DNA from 2 places in the Klebsiella sp. WP3-W18-ESBL-02 genome. Region 1 is predicted to be linked to the other one. Evidence: predicted binding sites of a transcription regulator. Region 1 holds the regulator's gene; the other holds the start of a gene.
What was found. Region 1 encodes Fur, which represses iron uptake genes when iron is present. Its sites were predicted from a motif close to ATAATAATGAGAACNACTATCAA; they were not measured.

Region 1 (5,516 bases):
GAAAAAATGCGTACCGGCGGCTTTGCGGAAGGTACCGCCTGTCTGCGCGCGAAAATCGATATGGCGTCGCCGTTTATCGTCATGCGCGATCCGGTGCTGTACCGCATTAAGTTTGCCGATCACCACCAGACCGGCACCAAGTGGTGCATCTACCCGATGTACGACTTTACCCACTGCATCAGCGATGCCCTGGAAGGCATTACCCACTCGCTGTGTACGCTGGAATTCCAGGACAACCGTCGTCTGTACGACTGGGTGCTGGACAACATTTCCATTCCGGTTCACCCGCGTCAGTATGAATTCTCGCGCCTGAATCTGGAATACACCGTGATGTCCAAGCGCAAGCTGAACCAGCTGGTCATGGAAAAACACGTAGAAGGTTGGGATGACCCGCGTATGCCGACCATCTCCGGTCTGCGTCGTCGTGGCTACACCGCCGCGTCCATCCGTGAGTTCTGTAAACGCATCGGCGTGACCAAGCAGGACAACACCATTGAGATGGCATCGCTGGAATCCTGCATTCGCGAAGATCTGAACGAAAATGCGCCGCGCGCGATGGCGGTTATCGATCCGGTTAAGCTGGTTATCGAAAACTACCCGCAGGGCGAAAGCGAAATGGTCGCCATGCCTAACCATCCGAATAAGCCGGAGATGGGCAGCCGCGACGTGCCGTTCAGTGCGGAAATCTGGATCGATCGCGCCGACTTCCGTGAAGAAGCGAACAAACAGTACAAGCGTCTGGTGATGGGCAAAGAAGTTCGCCTGCGTAACGCCTACGTCGTGAAAGCAGAACGCGTGGAGAAAGATGCTGAAGGCAATATCACCACCATCTTCTGCACCTACGATGCCGATACCCTGAGCAAAGATCCGGCCGATGGTCGCAAGGTGAAGGGCGTTATTCACTGGGTGAGCGCCGCGCATGCGCTACCGGTAGAAATTCGTCTGTATGACCGTCTGTTCAGCGTGCCGAATCCGGGCGCTGCGGAAGACTTCCTCGCGGTGATGAACCCTGAGTCGCTGGTCATCAAGCAGGGCTATGCCGAACCGTCTCTGCAGGCCGCAGAGGCCGGTAAAGCGTATCAGTTTGAGCGTGAGGGGTACTTCTGTCTCGACAGCCGCTACACCACCGCGGATAAGCTGGTCTTTAACCGTACCGTCGGTTTACGTGATACCTGGGCGGGCTAAGCTCACTCAGCAGAATAAAAAACGCCGCTTTTGCGGCGTTTTTTTTTACGCCAGAAACCGGAGGGTAATTTTATCCCCGTATCGTTCATGATGACTTATCATTTCGCAGAGCGAATTAATAGTAATATCCTGGGTCTGATACGTTCGTTTTTTTTTACAACTCCCATCACACATTCTGAATGTAAACGGTCTCATTAACATTCCACTCAGGCCCCGCAAGGGCTGGCGTGGATAAATGTTAATAACGCATTACGTTACACATTGAAACCAAATATGTGCGCTTTGTCATAATCCTGCACTCTTGTTGCGGAAAAGGATTGATAATTCGCGTCGCGAAAAATAGTCTATCCGTGTACTAAATATCTTTTTCCAGAAGTTCATTTTTTTTAAGTTTTATTTTTTGCCTCTGCTTTGCGGCGGCATTTTAAAAGTCAAAGAGGATATAACTATGCGTACGTTTAGTGGCAAACGTAGTACGCTGGCGCTGGCTATCGCCGGTGTGACAGCACTCTCAGGTTTTGCAATGACCCCGGAAGCCAAAGCGGAAGGGTTTATTGATGATTCAACATTGACCGGTGGCGTCTATTACTGGCAGCGTGAACGTGACCGTAAAGATGTGACCGACCACGACAAATATAAAACCAACCTTTCCCACTCCACCTGGAACGCTAACCTTGATTTCCAGTCTGGCTATGCGGCTGACATGTTCGGTATTGATATTGCGGCGTTTACCGCAATTGAAATGGCGGAAAGCAGCGAAAGTGGCCACCCGAACGAAATTGCCTTCTCGTCGAAAAACAAAGGTTACAGCGAAGATTACAGCGGCGATAAGAGCGGTATCAGCCTGTATAAAGCGGCAGCTAAATTTAAACTGGGCCCAACCTGGGCACGTGCCGGTTACATTCAGCCAACCGGTCAAACCCTGCTGGCGCCGCACTGGAGCTTTATGCCGGGTACCTATCAGGGTGCTGAAGCCGGGGCGAATTTCGACTACGGCGACAACGGTGCGCTGAGCTTCTCGTACATGTGGACCAACGAGTATAAAGCGCCGTGGCACCTGGAGATGGACGACTTCTATCAGGCCGATAAGAAGACCAAGGTTGATTATCTGCACTCCGTTGGCGCGAAATATGATTTCAAAAACAACCTGGTGCTGGAAGCGGCATTCGGTCAGGCGGAAGGGTATGTTGATCAGTACTTCGCCAAAGCCAGCTACAAGTTTGATATTCCTGGCGGCCCGCTGACCACCAGCTACCAGTTCTACGGTACGCGCGACAAGGTTAACGACGGCAGCGTAAACGATATCTATGATGGCACCGCCTGGCTGCAGGCGCTGACATTCGGCTACAAGCTGAACGAAGTCTTTGACTTCCGCCTGGAAGGGACCTGGGTTAAGGCCGACGGTCAGCAGGGTTACTTCCTGCAACGTATGACCCCGACCTACGCATCGTCCAACGGTCGTCTGGATATCTGGTGGGATAACCGTTCTGACTTCAACGCCAACGGCGAAAAGGCGGTCTTCTTCGGTACCATGTATGACCTGAAGAACTGGAACCTGCCGGGCTGGGCAGTAGGGGCTTCCTATGTTTATGCATGGGATGCGAAGCCAGCGACCTGGCAGAGCAACCCGGATGCTTACTACAACAAAAACAACACTATCAGAGAGTCTGCATACAGTCTGGATGCGATGTACACCGTACAGGAAGGCCGCGCGAAGGGTACGCTCTTCAAACTGCACTTCACTCAGTATGACAACCACTCCGATATCCCGAGCTGGGGCGGTGGTTACGGCAACATCTTCCAGGATGAGCGCGACGTGAAATTCATGGTTATCGCTCCGTTCACTATTTTCTGATGCATGATGCGGCAGGGGGAGACCTCTGCCGCCGCTAAGAGGCTCATCGTATGAAAAAACTGATTATGGTTGCTCTGATGGCCGCAGGGCTGACCGCCTGTGTTCAGCCGCCAGCGCCAAAAGAAGACAGCAAGCTGAAGGATGCCTACAGCGCCTGTATCAACACCGCGCAGGGTAATCCGGATAAAATCGAAGCCTGCCAAAGCGTGCTGAACGTGCTGAAACAAGAGAAGCAGCACCAGCAGTTTGCTAACCAGGAAAGCGTGCGCGTGCTGGATTATCAGCAGTGCATTCAGGCAACCCGTACCGGTAACGACCAGGCGGTAAAAGCCAAATGCGATAAAATGTGGCAGGAAATTCGCAGCAACAATACTCCTGCGCAAAAATAAATATTCCGCCACGCTAATAACTGAAAAAACCGCTGCTTGCAGCGGTTTTTTTATGGCCAATATCTGACGGCAGGCGAAAAAAAACCAGCGGATAGCGCTGGTTTTTAACGAAGACGACGCGTTATTTTTCTACGGCGTCGTGAGCGTGTTCATCTTCACGGCAGTCGCCTTCAGCGCAGTGGCCGTACAGATAAAGACTATGGTTAGTCAGGCGAATACCGTGCTTCGCGGCGATTTCACGCTGGCGAGCTTCAATGGAATCATCGCTAAACTCGATCACTTTCCCGCAATCAAGGCAGATCAGGTGATCGTGGTGATGCTGCTGGGTCAGTTCGAAAACGGATTTGCCGCCTTCAAAGTTATGACGGGTAACGATGCCAGCATCGTCAAACTGGTTCAGGACGCGGTAAACCGTCGCCAGACCAATTTCTTCACCCATGTCGATCAGGCGTTTGTATAAGTCTTCCGCACTGACATGGTGGTTGTCCGGCCCCTGAAGCACTTCCAGGATCTTTAACCGTGGAAGTGTGACTTTCAGGCCAGCCTTCTTTAATGCGGTATTATTGTCAGTCATGCGGAATCTGTCCTGTTGCTAAACGATTAACTTCCATCAGCGAAAGTATCACAGAGAATTCACCCGTTTTAATGCGTCTCATTATAGAATGACCCTATTGAAATGAAAACAGCAAGACTTGGGTAAACTAAGCTTTCAAAAACGAGGCTTCATCGACAAACTCCCGATGAGACCGCGCTAAATCAGAAGATATTGTACAGGTATGCGCTAAAAAGTTAAAAAAATGTAGCTATTATTTTGATTGCTTTTACCTATTAATGAGGCGCAATTTCATAATTGCGCCTCATTATCATCAGGCGTTTTTAATTTCGTCCAGGTGCAGTTCTTCCGCGACCTGTTTAACCCATTTTTCAACGCGCTCTGCGGTCAGCTCCGGCTGACGATCTTCGTCAATGGCCAGACCGACAAAGTGGTCGTCATCGGCCAGACCTTTAGAGGCTTCAAAATGGTAGCCCGCGGTCGGCCAGTGGCCGACGATGGTGGCGCCGTTTGGTTCAATGATGTCACGGATGGTGCCCAGCGCATCGCAGAAGTATTCCGCATAATCTTCCTGATCGCCGCAGCCGAACAGCGCAACCAGCTTACCGTTGAAGTCCACTTCTTCCAGTGATGGGAAGAAATCATCCCAGTCGCACTGTGCTTCACCGTAGTACCAGGTCGGGATACCCAGCAGCAGGATATCGTAGCCCGCCAGGTCTTCTTTGCTGCTCTTGGCAATGTCGTGAACGTCTGCGACATCTTTACCAAGCTGTTTTTGAATCATTTTTGCGATATTTTCGGTGTTCCCGGTGTCGCTACCGAAGAAGATGCCAACGATTGCCATGAGTAAAATAACCTCTTGAAACTTAATGATATGGTGGTGGCTTATTGCCCACAGATAAGGGCAATCATAGCAGAACAGAGAAGCGTGCGGAAACAGCTATCGTGCCGGACTGCACACTCTGCTACATGAAAGTGTGTTCTGGGGGATTTTTCAGACGTTCCCCTGTCCGTGCAACAGGGCTAACTGGCTCATCAGAATTTCTTCGATGAGTTCGCTACGGCTCATGTCACGGGCAGTTGCCAGCTCGTTAAGCGCATCAACGGCGTCGCTGTTCAGTTTGAGCTCGACGCGCTTAAGCCCGCGAACTTTATCGCGTTTGAGCTGATTGCGCTTATTAATGCGGAGCTGTTCGTCACGCGAAAGCGGATTGGTTTTGGGTCTTCCCGGCCGACGCTCATTTGCGAACAAATCTAATGTCGTACGGTCCGTTTGTTCTTTTGCCATGGTTCAGAGTGACTTCGGGGAAACAAGCTACCGGGCGGTGCCCGATGCAGACAGCGCGCAATCATACAACAGTGGGGCCCGCACGCCAACGACCACGGCCATTCTGACGCGCGGTCGATGCATTTTTAATCACTCTGCGAGGTAGCGGCGGATGGCACGCAGTACCGCATCCGGTTTTTCCGCGTGCACCCAGTGTCCTGCACCGGCAATGACGTGCGCTCTGGCCTGCGGGAACTGGGCGAGCAG
Region 2 (5,516 bases), 2.3 Mb from region 1:
TGTGCGCTTTCGCTGCTATCGTCGCTGCGGGTCTGGCTAAGCTGATAGTCGCTGCGCAGCCGCCACGCGCCAGCGTTTATGCCGCTGGTGCCGTAGGCATTAAGGTTTTCGCTGTGGCCGCCGTCGTGCGGACGATAGCGGCTGGCGAAAAGATTATAGTCGAGCAGAAAACCGGCGACGCCATCGTTCCACGTTGCGGGCGGCATCCAGCCATTGACCTTCCGGTTCATCCAGGCCTGTGGAATAGCAATATCGAGCTGCTGTTGCGCTAAGTCGAGCTTCAGCGTCATTTCCGGATGTGAGCGAAAACTGACGCAGCCGTTATCGACCGGCAGCGTGCGGAGAAATTCGTCTTTCAACCCTAAACTGTCGGCCAAATCGACCGGAATACAGGGTTCTACGTTTTGTTCTTCTTGTCGCCAGGTGAGCAACCGGCCAGAGGATATTTTATTTTTATTCACGGCAATCGAGACGAAATAATCGCCGGGCAGCACCGCAGGTTTATCTTTTAAAAGGGAGACATCAACGCTATTACGCATAGATTTATCCAGCACGTTAAGGTTGAATTCCGTCGCGCTAGCCGAGCAGGCGAATAATAAACCGCAGCCTGATGCAGTAATTTTGTCGATATTCACGGCGTCCCTACCTGATTATCTGGAAAAAGGCGGCCTGGCGGCCGCCCGGTATCTTATTTGTAAGACAGGACGTAGGTGGCGTTCGCATTCACCGCGCCAGGGGTGGCAGGGGTGGCTTTCGTACCGTCAACCAGCTCCATATAGGCCTGGAACGGCAGCGTTTGTTCTGAAGAGGCCTGAACCAGCGCGATCTCTTTGGCGGTGCCAAGGGTGATATTCTGGCCGGTGCCGTCCAGCAGACGTACGCCCACGCCGGTTGCGCCACCGGTCATGGTGTTGGACAGCAGGCTTTCGCCTTCAGTCGTCACCGCGGTGCTGGTGAAGGTCACATCCACTTTCGTGATCGGGGAGCCCTGGCCGTTGTCTGAGCTCGGCAGGTCGCAATCGACCAGATGAATGCTGGAATCCACGGCGTCAGAGTGGCCCTTTGAGTTGATATAGCTAGCCGGGACTTCGCCGAGGTCAACCTGCTTGTCGACGTCTTCCGCTTTGATGGCGCAAGGTGCGGCGATAACGTCACCGGTAAAGGTGATTTTGCCGGAGCCGCCGTCCACGTCAGCCAGCGCTGCGGTTGATGATAAGGCTGCCGTAATCAGTGCAAACAGCGCTGTTTTTCCCATATTCATATCAAGATCCTTCATTTGTAGTATTGCCAGGTTAATTCATTTATTTCTCATATTTTATTTCTGGGAAATAAAATTCGAAATCAAAATGATAATTTCCGTTTATTGTTTAAGCGTGTTTTATCGTTAATTGAACGCATTACGGTAGTAACTAATTTCATATTAAATAAACGTTGTTGCGGATAATAAAGGATTTTATCGCTATGAAGGAATGTAAACAGAGAAAATGGGAATTTATTTATATGATTATTGTGCGCGCTTTTTGAATAATAAATTATTTATGTAAATATATTCAATAAATGAATAGGAGCGCAGCGTGCGCTCCTGTTAAATATTTTGACTTATTTAAGGGAGATATCAGCAGGTTAGCCGATTCCCATGGATTGCAGTATCACCAGGCTTAACCCCATTACCGACATTCCGCACAGCACGCCGTAGCTTGGATTGTTGTTGGGGTCGATCTCTTTTGCCAGCGGCATAAGCTCATCGACGGACAGTGCGACCATAATACCGGCCACCGCTGCCATGATTGATGCCATCACCACCGGCGATACCATGCTGCCGAGAATTGCCCATGCCAGCACGCCGCCCAGGATCTCAGCCATACCGGAAATACCGGCCCAGAATACGGCCTTGCGTTTCGATCCCGTCGCGGCGTACACCGGCCCGGCGACCGCCAGCCCTTCAGGAATATTGTGTAGCGCAACGGCCAGCGCGATACCAAAACCGAGTTCAAGATTATTGCTGGCAGTCACAAAGGTGGCGATACCTTCCGGGAAGTTGTGCAGGCTGATGCCCAGGGTCAGCAAAACGGCGGTACGGCGAATATTACGCGGCAGCGGTGGAGTATTTTTTTGCACCAGGTCCTGCGGATGGGCGTGCGGCAATACGCGGTCCAGCGCGAAGTAGCCGAGCAGCCCGAAGACAAACATGCCGTAGCCCAGCACCGGTGACATGCCCGGCGCATCAAGCGCTGCGGGCAGCATCTCCATCAGGGAGATCAGCAGCATAATCCCGGCGGCAAAGCCGAGGGAAAACGCCAGCACGCGGTTAGACGGTTTCTGACCAATCACCCCGAGAAAAGCGCCAATAAACGTCGCTGCGCCGGCCAATAATGTCAGAATCAGGGGTACCGACATCGTTCACTCCTTATGATAATGATTATCATTCATGATATTGAAAATCGTTTTCCCTTGCGAGGGCTGAACGCATTCTTTACGTCATCCTTACATTCAAATTTTCTGAAGATCATCATCACGCTTATCTGAGTTTATCCTCACTGAAAACAGGTTAATGTGGTGTTATTAAATCAACACCTCTGGAAGGATAACACCATGTCTCGTAGCCGAATGCCAGCACTGTTTTTAGGTCACGGTAGCCCCATGAACGTGCTCGAAGATAACCTTTATACGCGCGCCTGGCAGCACCTTGGCGAAACGCTGCCGCGCCCGAAAGCGATCGTCGTGGTGTCCGCACACTGGTTCACCCGCGGTACGGGCGTGACGGCAATGGAAGCGCCAAAAACCATTCATGATTTCGGCGGTTTCCCGCAGGCGCTTTATGATACGCACTATCCGGCTCCGGGCTCTCCGGCGCTGGCGCAGCAGCTGCTTGAGCTGCTGGCCCCGGTTCCGGTGACGCTGGATAAAGAAGCGTGGGGTTTTGACCACGGTTCATGGGGCGTGCTGATTAAAATGTACCCGAATGCCGATATTCCGATGGTGCAGCTAAGCATTGACAGCACCAAACCGGCGGCCTGGCATTTTGAGATGGGCCGAAAGCTGGCCAGCCTGCGCGACGAAGGCATTATGCTGGTGGCGAGCGGTAACGTGGTGCACAACCTGCGTACGGCGAAATGGCATGGCGATTCCGCGCCTTATCCGTGGGCGACGTCGTTTAACGACTACGTGAAAGCCAACCTGGGCTGGAAAGGGCCAACGGAGCAGCATCCGCTGGTGAACTATCTGGCGCATGAGGGCGGCTCGCTGTCTAACCCGACGCCGGATCACTACCTGCCGCTGCTGTACGTTCTGGGCGCGTGGGACGGTGAAGAGCCCATCACGATCCCGGTTGATGGCATCGAAATGGGCTCCCTGAGCATGCTGTCGGTACAGATAGGCTGACGGTTACTCGACGAAAATGTGCGGATAGAAGCGTGACAGATCCTGAGTGATCAGCGCTCTATCCTCACGAATACCGATTCCGGCTGGCTGATCGTTAATCAGCCAGCTGCCAATCAGCATATAGCTATCGCCAAATTTCGGCAGCGGATGGAACTGCTGGACGATCATACCCTCTTCGCCGTAAGGCCCTTCTACCTGCTCAATGGTTTTGCCATTTTCTACGATCGAGATATTTGCCCCTTCGCGGGAGAAGATCGGTTTCACCACAAACTTGTCCATCTGCGGATGATCGTCTTCGGCAAAGTAGGCTGGCAGCAGGTTAGGGTGATCCGGGAACATTTCCCACAGCAGCGGCAGCAGCGCTTTGTTCGAAATAATGCTCTTCCAGGCAGGTTCCAGCCAGCGTACGCCGGCATCCTCAAGCTTGGTAGAGAACATCTCGCGCAGCATATACTCCCACGGATAAAGCTTAAACAGGTTGCCGATAACCTGATCCTGAAGATCGGTAAACTGGCCTTTTTCACCGAGCCCGATATCGTCGATATAGAGGAATTCGGTTGCGACGCCAGCTTCTGTGGCGCAGTCCTGCAAATATTGCACCGTGCCGCGATCTTCAACGGTATCGCGACAGCAGGTCATGTGCAGCAGCTGGAAGCCGTGCTGCTCGCGCAGCTCGTTAAAGCGCTCAATGAGCTTTTCCTGCAGGCTGTTGAACTGATCGCTACCCGCAGGCAGGTTGCCCGCGTTGAGCTGATCTTCCAGCCAGATCCACTGGAAGAAGGCTGCTTCATACAGCGAGGTCGGCGTGTCGGCGTTATTTTCGAGTAGCTTCGGCTCACCGGTACCGTCCCAGGCCAGATCGAGGCGCGAGTACAGCGAGGGTTGATGGGTCTGCCACGACTGGCGCACAAAGCCCCAGGTATGCTTGGGTATACGGAATTTCGTCATCAGCTCATCGCTGGCGATAACGCGCTCGACCACCTTCAGGCACATCTGGTGAATCTCGGCGGTGACGTCCTCCAGTTTTTCCACCTGCGCGAGCGAGAGCTTGTAATAAGCCTCTTCGCTCCAGTACGGCTCGCCGTACATGGTGTGGAAGTTAAAACCGTACTCGGTCGCCTTTTCACGCCAGTCCGGGCGTTCAACGATACTGACTCTTTCCATGATCGTTAGCCGCCCATTGAACGGGAGGTGGTCCCCGTTGCGCTACGCTGCATGGTGGACTGCTTCGCCACCGACTCACCAAAGCCGCCGCGGGTGACGGTGCTGGTGGTGGCCGGCTTCGGCGCCATCGCGGTTTTGGGTACGTTCATCGAGCGGCCCGGCTGCGCGGCGCCATAGTTTTTGCCGCTGGCATCGGTGTATTGACCATAGGCCGGGCTGGACGGGTTCTTCGAGGTGAAGACCGGCTGCTGTTGATAGCCGCCCATGCCGCCGCTCATCATGCGGCCCATCATGTAGCCTGCCATCAGCGGCATCCAGAAGCTGCCGCTGCTCTGATTTTGTGCCTGTGCCTGACCTTCGCCGGTTAGCGCCATGCCCGCCTGAGCCGGTGCCTGCTGACACTGGCCTTCGCCAAACTCGGCTACGCAGTCTTCACGGCTGGCATATTTCGGCGCGGTGCGCTCGGCTTCTTTGAGCGCGTTATTAAAGGTGGTTGTACACTCGGCGCTCTTGCCCGGGTTAGCGGCAGAGCAGTCGTCCGCGTTCTGGTACAGGGTGACGGTTTCGTCGGTTTTCTCACAGCCCGCGAGCATAAAGACGGCCGTCACGGCCAGGGCTACCGGCGTTAAGTGGCGCGCGCCCCAGCTTTTACGAAAAGCGGCGTGCTGAATGTTGTTTGTCCGTTTCATTTTATTCTTCCTGGACCCAGTGGAATGGTATTGCATTAGCGCTCAGGATAGTGGATGAGTGGTTGAAAATGAAGCGAAGAAGGGGATAAAGCGGGCGATCTTTACGTTGCCTTACGTTGGCACAATAAAAAGGCCCGCACGTGGCGGGCCCTACGATCGGCAAAGGCGAATCTTAGCGGAGACGTGCTTTGCTGGTGGCCGGAGAGGTGTAGCCGTCGGCGCTGGCATCCTGCTGCGCATTTTCAGGCGCGATGGTGGCATTGGCGGTCGAAACCGGCTTGC

Region 2: the regulator Fur is predicted to act here: its motif matches at 2,404-2,426, upstream of zupT (zinc transporter ZupT).

Annotation. Positions count from the first base shown of each region.
Region 1 covers NZ_AP021972.1:3,563,431-3,568,946, reverse strand. The annotation lists gene glnS (glutamine--tRNA ligase) at 1-1,185, shown strand, start outside; gene chiP (chitoporin ChiP) at 1,634-3,040, shown strand; gene chiQ (ChiQ/YbfN family lipoprotein) at 3,091-3,429, shown strand; gene fur (ferric iron uptake transcriptional regulator) at 3,551-4,003, opposite strand; gene fldA (flavodoxin FldA) at 4,296-4,826, opposite strand; gene ybfE (LexA regulated protein) at 4,977-5,270, opposite strand; gene ybfF (esterase) at 5,400-5,516, opposite strand, start outside.
Region 2 covers NZ_AP021972.1:729,926-735,441, forward strand. The annotation lists gene H7R56_RS03580 (fimbria/pilus outer membrane usher protein) at 1-635, opposite strand, end outside; gene H7R56_RS03585 (fimbrial protein) at 689-1,261, opposite strand; gene zupT (zinc transporter ZupT) at 1,624-2,397, opposite strand; gene ygiD (4,5-DOPA-extradiol-dioxygenase) at 2,593-3,381, shown strand; gene H7R56_RS03600 (glutathionylspermidine synthase family protein) at 3,385-4,545, opposite strand; gene H7R56_RS03605 (DUF1190 family protein) at 4,551-5,234, opposite strand; gene tolC (outer membrane channel protein TolC) at 5,407-5,516, opposite strand, start outside.